One region of the Streptomyces sp. S6 genome, then DNA from elsewhere that is predicted to be linked to it. Evidence: riboswitches for the same ligand, from Rfam matches in the RefSeq annotation. Region 1 holds a riboswitch; each other region holds the start of a gene.
The links. A riboswitch is a leader RNA that binds a small molecule or an ion and turns the genes downstream of it on or off. The one in region 1 is predicted to bind cyclic di-AMP.
Positions count from the first base shown of each region.

Region 1 (3,306 bases):
CGTGATCCTGGTCGGGCTCAACCAAGCGGACGACCAGCACGTCAATAACATCAAGATCGGTGTCAAGCTGGCGCTGCTGGTCGTCATCCTGGGGCTGACCTACGTGAAGCGGGACGACGAGCGGGTCGAGAAGCCGCTCTTCGCCGCCGTCGGCCTGCTGACCGTCGTCAACATCTTCATCGCGGTCCTCTGGACCTGATCCGGCGCCCGGCGGTGGCCCGGCGCCGGTGACCCGTGCGTCAGGCCGGGCGCACCACGCTGTGGATCTCGGACGAGCCCGCGAAGTGGATGGACTCCTCGCAGACGTACGCGCCGGGGCGCGGGGCGTGGATCATCCGGCCGTCGCCGGTGTAGATGCCGACGTGGGTGATGTCGTCGTGGAAGAAGACGAGATCGCCGGGGCGGGCGTCCGGCAGGCGGATCGGTTTGCCCGCGGTGACCTGGCCGAACGCGGTGCGCGGCAGGGCGACTCCGGCGGATTTCCAGGCGGTCTGGGTGAGCCCGGGGCCGTCGAAGGAGCCGGGGCCCGCCGCGCCGAGGACCACCGGCTTGCCGAGCTGCTCCCGCGCGAACGCGAGCGCTCTCTCCGCCTCGGCGGAGACCGGCGCCTCCTCCTGCTGCCGGGGCGCCGCCTTCGGCTGGTTCACGGCGTGGAAGGACAGCAGCGCCTGAGCCTTGCTCAGCTTTCTCTGGACGACCGACTTCGCGTCCTTGAGGTAGCCCTCGGGGTCGTCGTCGGCGTCCGGGAGGGGTGTCGGGGCGGGCGCGACGGCGTCGTAGCTGTCCGGGAGGCGCTCGGAGCTGAGCGGGGCCTTCTCGTAGCTGTCGGGGGCGTGGACGTCCGGTATGTAGGCGTCGGGTACGGCTGTGAGGCCGCTGTCCGGCGCCGCCGTGAAGTCGTGGGCGACCGACGGCGGGAAGGGCGGGAGCGGCGGCAGGGCGGGCGGCGGCGGGAGCACGGGCTCCTGCGTGCGGTAGCGGGCCGCGGTGTCGAGGAAGGTCTTGGCGCGCTTGGTCTCCTTCTCCTTGGCGGCCGTGTCCTTCTTCGAACCCGTCTGACTGCTGTAGAAGGCGTCGAGTTTGCGCTCGACGTCCTCAAGGGTAGGTCTGCCGTCGTCGGCCGGCGGGGCGGCCTCGGTGGGGGGCTGGGTGAACATCGCCATGGACGTGAGGGCGGCCGTGGCCAGGGCGGGGGCGCTGACGCCTGACGCGCGCATGCCCGTCCAGGGGAGCCTGCGTTGATGCGACGCCAATGGGGGCGACTCCTTCCTTGTACCGCCTACCGGGTTAGCTGTCGGGCTCGGGCGGGAGTCGTGCTGTCGTGCTGCGGAAGGTTGCCCTACGGCCTTCCCCGGCGGGGGTCGGCCGATTCGCCCCAGGTTCTCGGTGGGTCCCCGGCTCCGGCTGCCTCGCGCACGGGGGCGGGCCGGACTCGGCGGAGGGCCGCGCGGCCCGGCGACGTTCGCCGGTGGGGGACGGGCGGCCTTGACCGGAACGGTAGCCAATTCGTGTGACTTCTGTGAAGGTTGGCGGGCGATATGCCCGATACGTTTTTGTGACCTGTGTCGAAGTTCCCGCAGGTCATCACAGGTTGTGATAGGGGCGATCCGGAAGGTGAGCGCGGAGATTCCCGGGACCGGGACCGGTCGTCAGTGGCGGCCTCTAGACTCGGAGAGCGATGAGCAGCCTCTTTGACGACAGCTTCCTGGCGGACCTCCAGGCCCCGCGCGGGCACGCCGAGGAACCCCCTCCGCCGCCCGAGGACGAGCAGGCCCCGGAGCAGATCCCGGCCGACCTGTTCGACGGCAGGTTCGACCTGCCCCCGGACCGGGACGCCCACTACAGGGACGGCGCCCCCCGCCCCGTCCTCGATCCGGCGGCCCTCGTCGACGGGCTGAACGACAACCAGCGCGAGGCGGTGATCCACGCCGGCTCACCCCTGCTCATCGTCGCCGGCGCCGGCTCCGGCAAGACCCGCGTCCTCACCCACCGCATCGCCCACCTCCTCGCCGCGCGCGGCGTCCACCCGGGCCAGATCCTCGCGATCACCTTCACCAACAAGGCCGCCGGTGAGATGAAGGAGCGCGTCGAGCAACTCGTCGGCCCGCGCGCGAACGCGATGTGGGTCATGACGTTCCACAGCGCGTGCGTGCGCATCCTGCGCCGCGAGTCCAAGAAGCTCGGCTTCACCTCGTCGTTCTCCATCTACGACGCCGCCGACTCCAAGCGCCTCATGGCCCTCGTCTGCCGCGACCTGGACCTCGACCCCAAGCGCTTCCCGCCCAAGTCCTTCAGCGCCAAGATCAGCAACCTCAAGAACGAGCTGATCGACGAGGAGGACTTCGCGGCCCAGGCGGCCGACGGCTTCGAGAAGACCCTCGCCCAGGCGTACGCGCTCTACCAGTCCCGCCTGCGCGAGGCCAACGCCCTCGACTTCGACGACCTCATCATGACGACGGTCAACCTCCTGCGCGCCTTCCCGGACGTCGCCGAGCACTACCGCCGCCGCTTCCGCCACGTGATGGTCGACGAGTACCAGGACACCAACCACGCCCAGTACGCCCTCGTCCGGGAACTCGTGGGCGGCGCCGGCCGTTCTCAGGACACGCCGCCCAGCGAGCACGACCTCCCGCCCGCCGAGCTCTGCGTCGTGGGCGACGCCGACCAGTCCATCTACGCCTTCCGCGGCGCGACGATCCGCAACATCCTCCAGTTCGAGGAGGACTACCCGAGCGCGACGACGATCCTGCTGGAGCAGAACTACCGCTCCACGCAGACGATCCTCTCGGCGGCCAACGCGGTCATCGAGCGCAACGAGTCCCGCAGGCCCAAGAACCTGTGGACCAACGCCGGTGCGGGCGCCCGCATCACGGGCTACGTCGCCGACACCGAGCACGACGAGGCGCAGTTCGTCGCCGAGGAGATAGACCGCCTCACCGACAACGGCGAGGCCAAGGCCGGGGATGTCGCGGTGTTCTACCGCACCAACGCCCAGTCCCGGGTCTTCGAGGAGATCTTCATCCGCGTCGGCCTGCCCTACAAGGTCGTCGGCGGCGTCCGCTTCTACGAGCGCAAGGAGGTCAGGGACGTCCTGGCCTACCTCCGCGTCCTCGCCAACCCCGAGGACTCCGTCCCCCTGCGCCGCATCCTCAACGTCCCCAAGCGGGGCATCGGCGAGCGCGCCGAGGCGATGATCGACGCCCTCTCCCAGCGCGAGAAGATCAGCTTCCCGCAGGCCCTCAAGCGCGTCGACGAGGCGTACGGCATGGCCGCCCGCTCCGCCAACGCCGTCAAGCGGTTCAACGA
Region 1 covers NZ_JBTYMC010000384.1:635-3,940, forward strand. Annotated here, with positions in the region: gene ACVNF4_RS31795 (hypothetical protein) at 1-199, shown strand, start outside; gene ACVNF4_RS31800 (C40 family peptidase) at 240-1,217, opposite strand; cyclic di-AMP (ydaO/yuaA leader) riboswitch at 1,262-1,416, opposite strand; gene pcrA (DNA helicase PcrA) at 1,679-3,306, shown strand, end outside.

Region 2 (3,306 bases), on a different contig from region 1:
GTCGAGGAGCTTCCCGCGCACCGCCAGGTTGGCGTAGGTGAAGTCGCCCTCGGGTCTGAGGTCCGCGAGGAGCACCGCGAACCGGTCGGCCCAGCCCACGAACGCCCCGTCGGGGCCGGGATCGCCGACGCCTTCGGTGAAGCTGTCCCCCACCGCCACGTACGACCCGATCATCACTGTCTTGCTGTCACTGTTCGAATCGTCTGCCACGACAGACCATGATTCACCTTCGAATGTGACCTACGCGACCGTAATAAAGGGTTGACGGGCGGTGAGATAAGCCACCCTCAAAGACTTGCCCAATCCGGGAATAAAGGAGCGCCCCACCGGTGTCGGTGCTGGACGGACCGTCAGACGGAGACGCCGTGCGAGCGGAGGTAGGCCAGCGGGTCGATGTCCGAGCCGTAGTCCGGGGTGGTGCGCATCTCGAAGTGGAGGTGCGGCCCGGTCACGTTGCCCGTGGAGCCCGAGTAGCCGATCGTCTGCCCCTCGCCGACGCTCTGACCGGCCGAGACGGACAGGGACGACAGGTGCGCGTACTGCGCGTAGTAGCCGTCCGCGAGCCGGATGACGACCTGGTTGCCGTACGCCCCGCCCCAGCCCGCCGAGACGACGGTCCCGGAGCCGACGGCCCGCAGCGTGGTGCCCGACGGGACGACGAAGTCGACGCCCGTGTGGTAGCCGCTGGACCACATGCTGCCCGCGACGCGGTAGCCGGTGCCGATGACCGCGCCCTGCACCGGCAGGGTGAAGCCGGAGGAGGACGACACGCTCCCGCCGCCGCCCGCCTTCGAGGAGGAGCGGGTGGACGCCTGGCTGTCCTGGGAGCCCTGCGAGCTCCGCGACTCCTGAGCCTTCTGGGACGACCGCTGCGAGGAGCGGGAGGACTGCGACGACGGGGAGGAGCCCGTGGAACCGCCGCCCGCCGCCTTCGCGCCCAGCGTCAGCCGCAGCCCGGGGTGGATCAGGGACGGGTCGGAGCCGACGGCGTCCCGGTTGTCCCGGTAGATCCGCTGCCAGCCCCCGGCGACGTTCTGCTCCTCGGCGATCTTCGACAGGTAGTCGCCGGAGCGGACCGTGTAGACGGCCGCCGTCCTGCGGGTGGTGGGCGCCGAAACCGGGGTCACCGGGGCGGACTTGACGGTCTGTCCGGGGAGGGAGTCGACGGTGGCCGCGGCGGCGGAGGGGCCGGCCGCGGACGTCGTCTGGGCGTGTGCCCCGGTGGCCCCGATGAGCGGGAGCGCGATGGCCGCGCCACCCGTTCCGGCGACGGCGAGCGAACGCGAGAAGCGAGGCGGCTTCGGGCGGCGGTGCTTACCCCTGGCGGGCATGGAATTCCTCTCCTGCGCCTGCGAGGTGAGCTGTCGGGTGCGGGCAGGAGATGCCCGGCCGCACGGATGCGGCTTTACCCCTAGCCTCTTCCGGAAGACCGGAACAGGCGGTGATTCCTGTGGGTCCCCCGCTCCTGCCGTTTCGCGGTGTGGGTGGGTGCGGTTCCGGGCGGTGGCAGGATTCGGCGTCCGTCCGGATTGCTGGTGAACGTAGGCGACGCGGACTCACGATCACAAGCAGAAGTTGTGTGTGAATTCCCGGCCGTCGATTCGCCACGAGGTTCACGGGCCGTCCGCAGTGCGGACACAACCGGCCCGCATGCCCTATCTCCCTTGAAAACCGCACCGATCGCGTGAACATGACGCGTGACTCAGGGCCAGGAATATGACCCTGGTCACACGTCCGACGTAAGGCGTTTCTTACTCCAGAACGAGACGGATTTAAATCCGCCAATTCGGACAGAAACCTCAGATGCGGCGCAGCCGGAATACCGCCGCGTCCAGATCACCCGTCAATCCGGTCCGCAGCCCGTGATGCGCCAGTACCGCACCCCGGTGAATTTCGCCCGTTTCAAGGCATTCGTACGATGCCGTCGTGTCGATCCCCCGCAGCCGCACCGCGGGAACGGGCTCCCCGTAGTGCTGGGACTGGAGCCAGGCGAGGACGACCGTGTCGTCCCCGCGCACGTACTGCACGGCGCTGAGACCGCCCTCAGGGGCGCGCAGCCGGTGCAGGTCGCCGTGCTGGACCACGGGCCGGATCTTTTTGTAGAGCTCCACCCACTCCCGCGCCTCGGCCAGCTCCGCGTCGGTCCACTCGGAGAGGTCGCCGCCGACCCCGAGCACCCCGGCGAAGGAGCTGACGAACCGGAACTTCAGCGAGCTGACCCGGTGGTTGAGCTGGGTGTTGGGGCTGTCGGTGACCCAGGCGGCCATCACGCGCGCGGGGTGGACCTGGCTGAAGCCGTGCTGGATGGCGAGCCGGTCCAGCGGGTCGGTGTTGTCGGAGGTCCACACCTGGTCGGTACGGCTCAGGATGCCGAGGTCGATCCGCCCGCCGCCGCCCGAGCAGGACTCGAAGGCGACCCCGGGGTGCTTGGCGCGCAGCCGGTCCAGGAGCGCGTACAGCGCGCGCACGTGGTCGACCCACAGGCGCTGCGGGTAGGGGTCGCCAGGCCAGCCGGCGTCGGTGAAGCAGCGGTTGAAGTCCCACTTCACGTAGTCGATCGGGGCGCTGGACAGCAGCGTGTCGAGGCGCTCCCAGAGGTACTCCTGGACGTCCTCGCGCGCAAGGTTGAGCATCAGCTGGTTGCGGAACTCCGTGCGTGTGCGGCCCTCCTGGAACTGCACCCAGTCGGGGTGCGCGCGGTAGAGGTCGCTGTCCGGGTTGACCATCTCGGGCTCGACCCAGATGCCGAACTGCATGCCGAGGCCGTGCACCTGGTCGGCGAGCGGCTTGAGGCCCTGGGGGAAACGGTCGGGGTTGGGCGTCCAGTCGCCGAGGCCCGCGCGGTCGCTGGTGCGCGCCCCGAACCAGCCGTCGTCGACGACGAACAGTTCGACGCCGATGTCGGCCGCCCGGCGCGCGAGGACGAGCTGCTGCTCCTCGGAGATGTCGAAGGTGGTCGCCTCCCAGGAGTTGAACAGCACCGGGCGGTCCTGCGCGGCGTCCGGGATCACGTGCTCGCGCTGGTAGGCGTGCCAGGCGCGGCTGGCGCCGCCGAAGCCGCCGTCGCTCCACAGGGCGGCGAAGACGGGGGTGGTGAAGGAGTCGCCGTCGGCGAGGAGCAGGAGGCCCGACTCGTCGTGTCCGGCGCCGCCGGTGATCTGCACGCGCGCGTCGGGGAGCTGGGCGACGGCGATCCGCCAGGAGCCGGACCAGCCGAGGGCGGCGGTGTAGACCTCGCCGCGCTCCTCGGTGGCGTCGGTGTCGAGGGCGACCCAGGGCAGGTGCGGGTGGCCGGTGTGGCCCCGG
Region 2 covers NZ_JBTYMC010000192.1:957-4,262, forward strand. Annotated here, with positions in the region: gene ACVNF4_RS23640 (SGNH/GDSL hydrolase family protein) at 1-174, opposite strand, end outside; gene ACVNF4_RS23645 (M23 family metallopeptidase) at 351-1,331, opposite strand; cyclic di-AMP (ydaO/yuaA leader) riboswitch at 1,334-1,497, opposite strand; gene ACVNF4_RS23650 (alpha-galactosidase) at 1,800-3,306, opposite strand, start outside.
Region 2: linked by a shared signal. The riboswitch ahead of ACVNF4_RS23645 (M23 family metallopeptidase) and the one ahead of ACVNF4_RS31800 (C40 family peptidase) in region 1 are both predicted to bind cyclic di-AMP.

Region 3 (3,306 bases), on a different contig from region 1:
TTTACAGACACCGCCACGGACGCCGTCATGATGGAAGGGGCCCCATGTATCCGCCTGCCGCACGCCACGTCCTGCCCGAGTTCCACGAACGCACGAGCTACGGCAACCGCACGCTGGACCCCTACTCCAAGCTCCTGGAGGGACGGATCGTCTTTCTCGGCGCCCCGGTGGACAACACCTCGGCGAACGATGTGATGGCCCAGCTCATGCACCTGGAGCACCAGGCCCCGGACCAGGACATCTCGCTGTACATCAACTCCCCGGGCGGCTCGTTCACGGCGATGTCGGCGATCTACGACACGATGCGGTACGTCAGCTGCGACGTGGAGACGGTCTGCCTGGGCCAGGCCGGCCGGTCGGCGGCGGTCCTGCTGGCGGCGGGCACGCCGGGGAAGCGGTTCGCGCTGCCGGGCGCGCGGGTGATCGTCGGCCAGCCGGAGCCGGCGGGCGAGTTCGAGGGACAGGCCAGCGACCTCGCGATCGTGGCGGAGGAACTGACGCGCACCCGCGCCCTCCTGGAGGAGCTGCTCGTCCGCCACACGGGCCGCACCCCGGAGCAGGTGCGGGAGGACATCGAGCGGGACAAGGTCCTCGACGCGAGCGCGGCGGTGGAGTACGGCGTCGTCGACGGCGTACTCCCCGTCCGCCGGACGACCGGAAGGTGACGGCGGATGCTGCCGGAACTCCCGCCGCTGCCGGCGCTGACCCGCGCGGAAGCCGAGCTGATCGACCAGTACCTGGCGGCCGTCGACCTGCTGGGCCGGATCAACCCGAGCCGCGACGGCGACACCTACCGGGGCCTGCGGGCGGCCCAGGCGCTGGTGGCGAGGGCGACGGCGCTGCGTGACGCGCTGACGCTGATGCACCAGCGCGGCGAGCACGAGGTGCACGCCGAGACCCTCGCGAGGGCGCTGCGCGTCCTGGACGGCGAGCGCCGTACCGCGCGGGTAACCCTGCCGCCGCCCGCGAGTTGAGGCACAGGCACCCCCTGAAAGCACCCCGGGAAGCACAGAAGCACGCACGCGTGCCGCCTCTTCCCGCCACGCGCGCGTGCCTCCGCCCGTGCTCCCTCCCGGCGACGTACGGGGCTGTCGCGGGGTGCGTGAAGACGCACCGTCCGCGGCCGGTCGGTGAGCGGCGGGGGACGGCGTAGAACCGACCCCCGTTCGGCGTAACGAGGTTTCCCCCGGGCGGCCCTCCCGGGTTGCGCAGCCTGCGGATACGGGGTGCGGAACGGGGCATTCCCACCCTGATCGGCGGGTGCGCAGGTGACGGACACGTGACCGAGATCTGAACTGTTCACCCGAATGGCCCAGTCGTGAGTAAGGCCACAAATCCACGATTCCGCTGGGTATTTCGGTCACGGATGAGTCAAGATCCCTGACTGACGACAAGCCCCCGCCACAAGCGGCGGGGCGATCCGGGTGGACGCCGAGTCCTGCCGCCGCCCGGATGTACCGGTCGACAGGAGTGCATCGGCAGGAGTGGAGGACCCAGGCAGTACGGGTCGCCGGAGCGGTCACGCCATGACCGTGCCGAGCAGCCCTTGGGGTGAAGCCGTGGTGACACGGCCGGGCCAACTTCGCCAGCCCGAATCCGACAGGTCATCCTTCACAGGCGGTTGACGAAGGGTTGCGCATGACTGCGCTCAATCGTGTCCCGTCGATGATGGTCCGAGCCGGTACGGTCTCGGCTTTCGCACTGGCCGCCGTGGGCGGTTCCGTGGTCGTACCGGGCGTCGCCTCCGGCGCCGAGGCGGCCACCGTGTCGACGAAGGCGCTTCAGATCGCCGCGTCCAAGAAGGGCGCCCCGTACAAGTACGGCGCCGCCGGACCGAAGCGGTTCGACTGCTCGGGGCTCACGCAGTACGCGTTCAAGAAGGCGGGCAAGACCCTGCCGCGCACGGCGTCCCAGCAGTACAACAAGACCAAGCACATCTCCTCCGCGAGCCGACAGGCGGGGGATCTGGTCTTCTTCCACTCGGGCTCGAACGTCTACCACGTGGGCATATACGCGGGCGCCGGCAAGGTGTGGCACTCGCCGAAGACCGGTGACGTGGTCCGGCTCCAGAAGATCTGGACCAAGAGCGTCTGGTACGGCCGGGTCAAGTAGTCCCCGGACAGGACGGCCGGGCAGTGGCCGTCCAGGGCAGCTCGATGGAGACCGTCTTGCCGCCCTCCTGGGTGGGCCGCACCTTGAGCCGCCCGCCGCGTTCCGCCGTCAGTGAGCGGATGATCACCATCCCCCGGCCGTTGTCCTGTTGGACGGCGGCCGGGAGGCGTTTGGGGAACCGCGGGTGGCTGTCGGTGACGCCGACGCTGACCTGTTCGTCCCGGTCGAGGACGAGGTCGAGGGTGAAGGTCGGCGACTGCCCCAGGGTGTGCTGGACGGCGTTGGTGGCGAGTTCGGAGACGATGAGGCGGATGGTCTCGGCGAGGTCCGCGCCGGGCGGCAGGCCCCACTCCGCGAGCGTGCCCGCGGTGAAGGTGCGGGCCGCGGCGACCGACACGGGGTCGCTCGGCAGGGTGACGGATGCTTCCAGGTGGTCTGCCATGGCGACGTCGTCCCTTTCCCACGGGACCGGCGTCCGACACGAGGCGGATGGTTCGAGTACGGTCCCGGAACTGGTGCTTCACCGTCAGACTGCCATTTCCGCGACGTCCTGTGCGGCGATCCACCAAGATGTGCATATATCTGTCGCCCGAAGCGGTGAACTCTGCTACGGCAGATCGGATTCGGGCGGCATGTGAGAGGTAATGGGGAGTGAGGAGAAGGGCATGCAACACGGCCCCGCGGTGCGCCGCCGCAAACTGGGCGCGGAACTGCGCTCGTTACGCAATCGGGCCCGGCTGACGAGCGGTGAGGCGGCCCGGCTCGTCGGCTGGCACCAGTCGAAGGTGAGCCGGATCGAGACGGGCACCAGCAGTGCGAAACCGGCCGATGTGGAACTCCTGCTGGACGCCTACGGGGTGGGCGACGAGCGGCTCCGGGAGCTGATGCTCGTGCTCGCCGGCGCCGACGAGGCCGTCGGCCGGGACCACTGGTGGCACGCCTACCGGGGGGTACTGCCGCCCGCCTACCGGGACTTCATCAGCCTGGAGGCGCAGGCGAGCGCGATGCGCACGCTGGAGACGACCGTCGTCCCGGGGCTGCTCCAGACCCCCGAGTACGCCCGCGCGGTGACCCGGTCGGCGCTGGAGGGCGCGGACGAAGGGCAGTTGGACACGCTGGTGGAGGTGCGTCTGGCCCGCCAGGACGTACTGCGCGGGGATCCGCCGCTGCTGCTGAACGCCGTCCTGGACGAGG
Region 3 covers NZ_JBTYMC010000401.1:997-4,302, forward strand. Annotated here, with positions in the region: gene ACVNF4_RS32230 (ATP-dependent Clp protease proteolytic subunit) at 45-665, shown strand; gene ACVNF4_RS32235 (hypothetical protein) at 672-974, shown strand; cyclic di-AMP (ydaO/yuaA leader) riboswitch at 1,453-1,635, shown strand; gene ACVNF4_RS32240 (C40 family peptidase) at 1,639-2,112, shown strand; gene ACVNF4_RS32245 (ATP-binding protein) at 2,105-2,554, opposite strand; gene ACVNF4_RS32250 (helix-turn-helix domain-containing protein) at 2,778-3,306, shown strand, end outside.
Region 3: linked by a shared signal. The riboswitch ahead of ACVNF4_RS32240 (C40 family peptidase) and the one ahead of ACVNF4_RS31800 (C40 family peptidase) in region 1 are both predicted to bind cyclic di-AMP.

Region 4 (3,306 bases), on a different contig from region 1:
ACTCCTCGTCGCCGCCGGTGTGACCGGCTCCGCGATCGCCATCCCGCTGCTCGGTGCGAGCGGCGCGAGCGCGGCGGACGGGCCGGCCGTCGGGCCGACCGTCTGGGACAAGGTGGCCGGCTGCGAGACGGACAACGCCTGGGACGAGAACACGGGCTCCGGTCAGTTCGGCGGACTGCACATCAAGTTGGAGGACTGGAAGAAGTACGGCGGTCTCACCTACGCCGAGCGCCCCGACCTCGCCTCGCGCAGCGACCAGATCGCGATCGGCCAGAAGATCCTCGCCGACCAAGGGCCGGGTGTCTGGCCGGTCTGCGCGCTCACTTCGGGGCTGACGAAGGAGAGCGGGTCGGGCCCTGTCGCCGACGACACGGGATCGACCGGTACGTCCGGATCGACCGGTAAGCCCGGCTCGTCCGGAGTCACCGACCCGGCCAACGGGGCGGGCTCGACGGGCGGTTCGGGCACCGGCTCCTCGACGACGCCCTCGCCCAAGCCGTCGCCGTCCGCCCCGTCCGCCCCGTCCGCCGTCACGCCCCCCGCGGCCGGTGCCGCCCCCGTGAAGCCGTCGCCCTCGGCTCCTGCCGCCCCCGGTGCGGTCAAGCCCGGTGGTGAGGCCGGTGGGCGGATCACGCCGAGCGCCCCACAGGAATCCGACAGCACGCCCACAGCTCCGTCGAAGGTGGACGAGCCGGACAAACCCGTGCAGAGCGCCGGGTCTTGGAGCCTCGTCGACACGGGTGCGGGTGCGGTCGGCGGGGTCGCCGCTGCTGCCGCGACGATCCCGGTCGCGACCGAGGGGGCCTCGACGCTCTCCGCGGGCGTTGGCACCGGACGGCATCGCGGCCTGAGTGCGGACGAGCCGACGTCGTACACCGTGCGCAGCGGGGACACGCTCACCTCGATCGCCGACTCCCTTGAGCTTGACGGCGGATGGCGCGGCCTCTACGCCGCGAACGAGAAGCTCATCGGGTCCGACCCGAGCGCCATCGTCCCCGGTCAGACGCTGTCTCTCGGGGAGTGAGTGACGGCTGGGGCGGCGTGCGCAAAGGCGTAAAAGCGGGCGGAATCACGGCAGTTCAGCGCCCTGGTTCGCGATGAATGTCCGTTTTGGTGAAAGTGTGGGATGAGTCTCAGAAGCCCTGATCGTCTTTGAAAATCCGCTCGGCGCATGTCTACGGTCGTGACCGCTCGGCAACCCGAGCCCCGATCGCCGCACACGCCGAATCCTGCCGGCGGCTTCCGGGAACAGTCGTCGCGCAAGCGCCGTGGGCAGGAGCGGGGGACCCAAGGTAAGTGCTGGAGACGGTGGTTGACGCCGCCGGAACCGGCTTGGGGTGAAGTCACGGAAGTGACAGGGCAACTCAACCGGCCCTAACCCGACAGCTCACCTCGCAGGCGTCGGTGAGGGGATCGATCCATGCTGTTTTCCGGCAAGGGCAAGCACCGTCGTCCGTCCAAGGCCACCCGTGTCGTCGCGCTCGCCAGTGTCACCGGCGTGGCCGTCGCCGCCCCGCTGATGGCGGCGGGCAGCGCCTCCGCCGCGACCGCCTCCGAGTGGGACGCCGTCGCGCAGTGCGAGTCCGGCGGCAACTGGTCCATCAACACCGGCAACGGGTACTACGGCGGCCTCCAGTTCTCCGCCTCGACCTGGGCCGCGTACGGCGGCACCGCCTACGCCGCGACCGCCAACCAGGCCAGCAAGTCGCAGCAGATCCAGATAGCCGAGAAGGTCCTCGCCTCGCAGGGCAAGGGTGCCTGGCCGAGCTGTGGTGTGGGTCTGTCCGGCGCGTCCTACGGCGGCGGCTCGTCCTCCTCCGGCTCCAACTCCGGTTCCTCGTCCAGCGGTTCGAGCGGCAACCGCTCGGAGGCGCCCGCCTCGTCGCGCTCCACCGAGCGCCAGGCCGCGCCCAAGCAGAGCGCCCCGAAGCCGACGTCCTCCAAGACCGTCACCACGCCGGCCGGCAAGACGGTCAAGAAGGGCGACGGCGAGTACAAGGTCGTCAAGGGCGACACCCTCAGCTCCATCGCGGCCAAGCACAAGGTCGCCGGCGGCTGGCAGAAGCTGTTCCAGCTGAACAAGGACATCATCGAGGACGCGGACCTCATCTACCCGGGTCAGCAGCTGCACCTCAAGTAGGCAGCCCGGTCCCCACAAGCCCCCGCTCCGGTGCGCGTTCCCCCGTGCGCGCCGGGGCGGGTTTGTTTCTGTTCTTTGTTCGCCCCCTGGCCACCCCCTCTTTGTTCCCGGTATGAACAATGAGTACGGTCGGTTCTGTCCCATGGGGTGGTAGGTCGGCTGGCCGAACCCCCGGAGCCGGTTAGGCTCGTCCACGCAGCACCCTCGCGCGCTGCGTACCCGCGTCACATCCCAAGAAGGAGATGCTCGTGCCGTCCATCGACGTCGTCGTAGCCCGGGAAATCCTGGACTCCCGAGGCAACCCCACGGTCGAGGTCGAGGTCGGCCTCGACGACGGCAGCACGGGTCGTGCCGCCGTCCCGTCCGGCGCCTCCACCGGTGCCTTCGAGGCCATCGAGCTGCGCGACGGTGACCCGAACCGCTACCTGGGCAAGGGTGTCGAGAAGGCCGTCCTCGCCGTCATCGAGCAGATCGGCCCGGAGCTCGTCGGCTACGACGCGACCGAGCAGCGCCTGATCGACCAGGCGATGTTCGACCTGGACGCCACCGACAACAAGGGCTCCCTCGGCGCGAACGCCATCCTCGGCGTCTCCCTCGCCGTCGCGCACGCCGCCTCCGAGGCGTCCGACCTGCCGCTCTTCCGCTACCTCGGCGGCCCGAACGCGCACCTCCTGCCGGTGCCGATGATGAACATCCTCAACGGCGGGTCCCACGCGGACTCCAACGTCGACATCCAGGAGTTCATGATCGCGCCGATCGGCGCCGAGTCCTTCTCCGAGGCCCTGCGCTGGGGCACCGAGGTCTACCACACCCTCAAGAAGGTGCTGAAGACCAAGGGCCTGTCCACCGGTCTCGGCGACGAGGGCGGTTTCGCGCCGAACCTCGACTCCAACCGCGCCGCGCTCGACCTCATCCTCGAAGCGATCAAGCAGGCCGGGTACGTCCCCGGCGAGCAGATCGCCCTCGCGCTCGACGTCGCCGCCTCCGAGTTCTACAAGGACGGCAAGTACCTCTTCGAGGGCAAGGAGCGCTCCGCCGCCGAGATGACGGAGTACTACGAGGAGCTCGTCGCGGCCTACCCGCTCGTCTCCATCGAGGACCCGCTGTTCGAGGACGACTGGGCCGGCTGGAAGGTCCTCACCGACCGCATCGGCGACAAGGTCCAG
Region 4 covers NZ_JBTYMC010000025.1:13,205-16,510, forward strand. Annotated here, with positions in the region: gene ACVNF4_RS05955 (LysM peptidoglycan-binding domain-containing protein) at 1-1,024, shown strand, start outside; cyclic di-AMP (ydaO/yuaA leader) riboswitch at 1,255-1,416, shown strand; gene ACVNF4_RS05960 (transglycosylase family protein) at 1,421-2,140, shown strand; gene eno (phosphopyruvate hydratase) at 2,383-3,306, shown strand, end outside.
Region 4: linked by a shared signal. The riboswitch ahead of ACVNF4_RS05960 (transglycosylase family protein) and the one ahead of ACVNF4_RS31800 (C40 family peptidase) in region 1 are both predicted to bind cyclic di-AMP.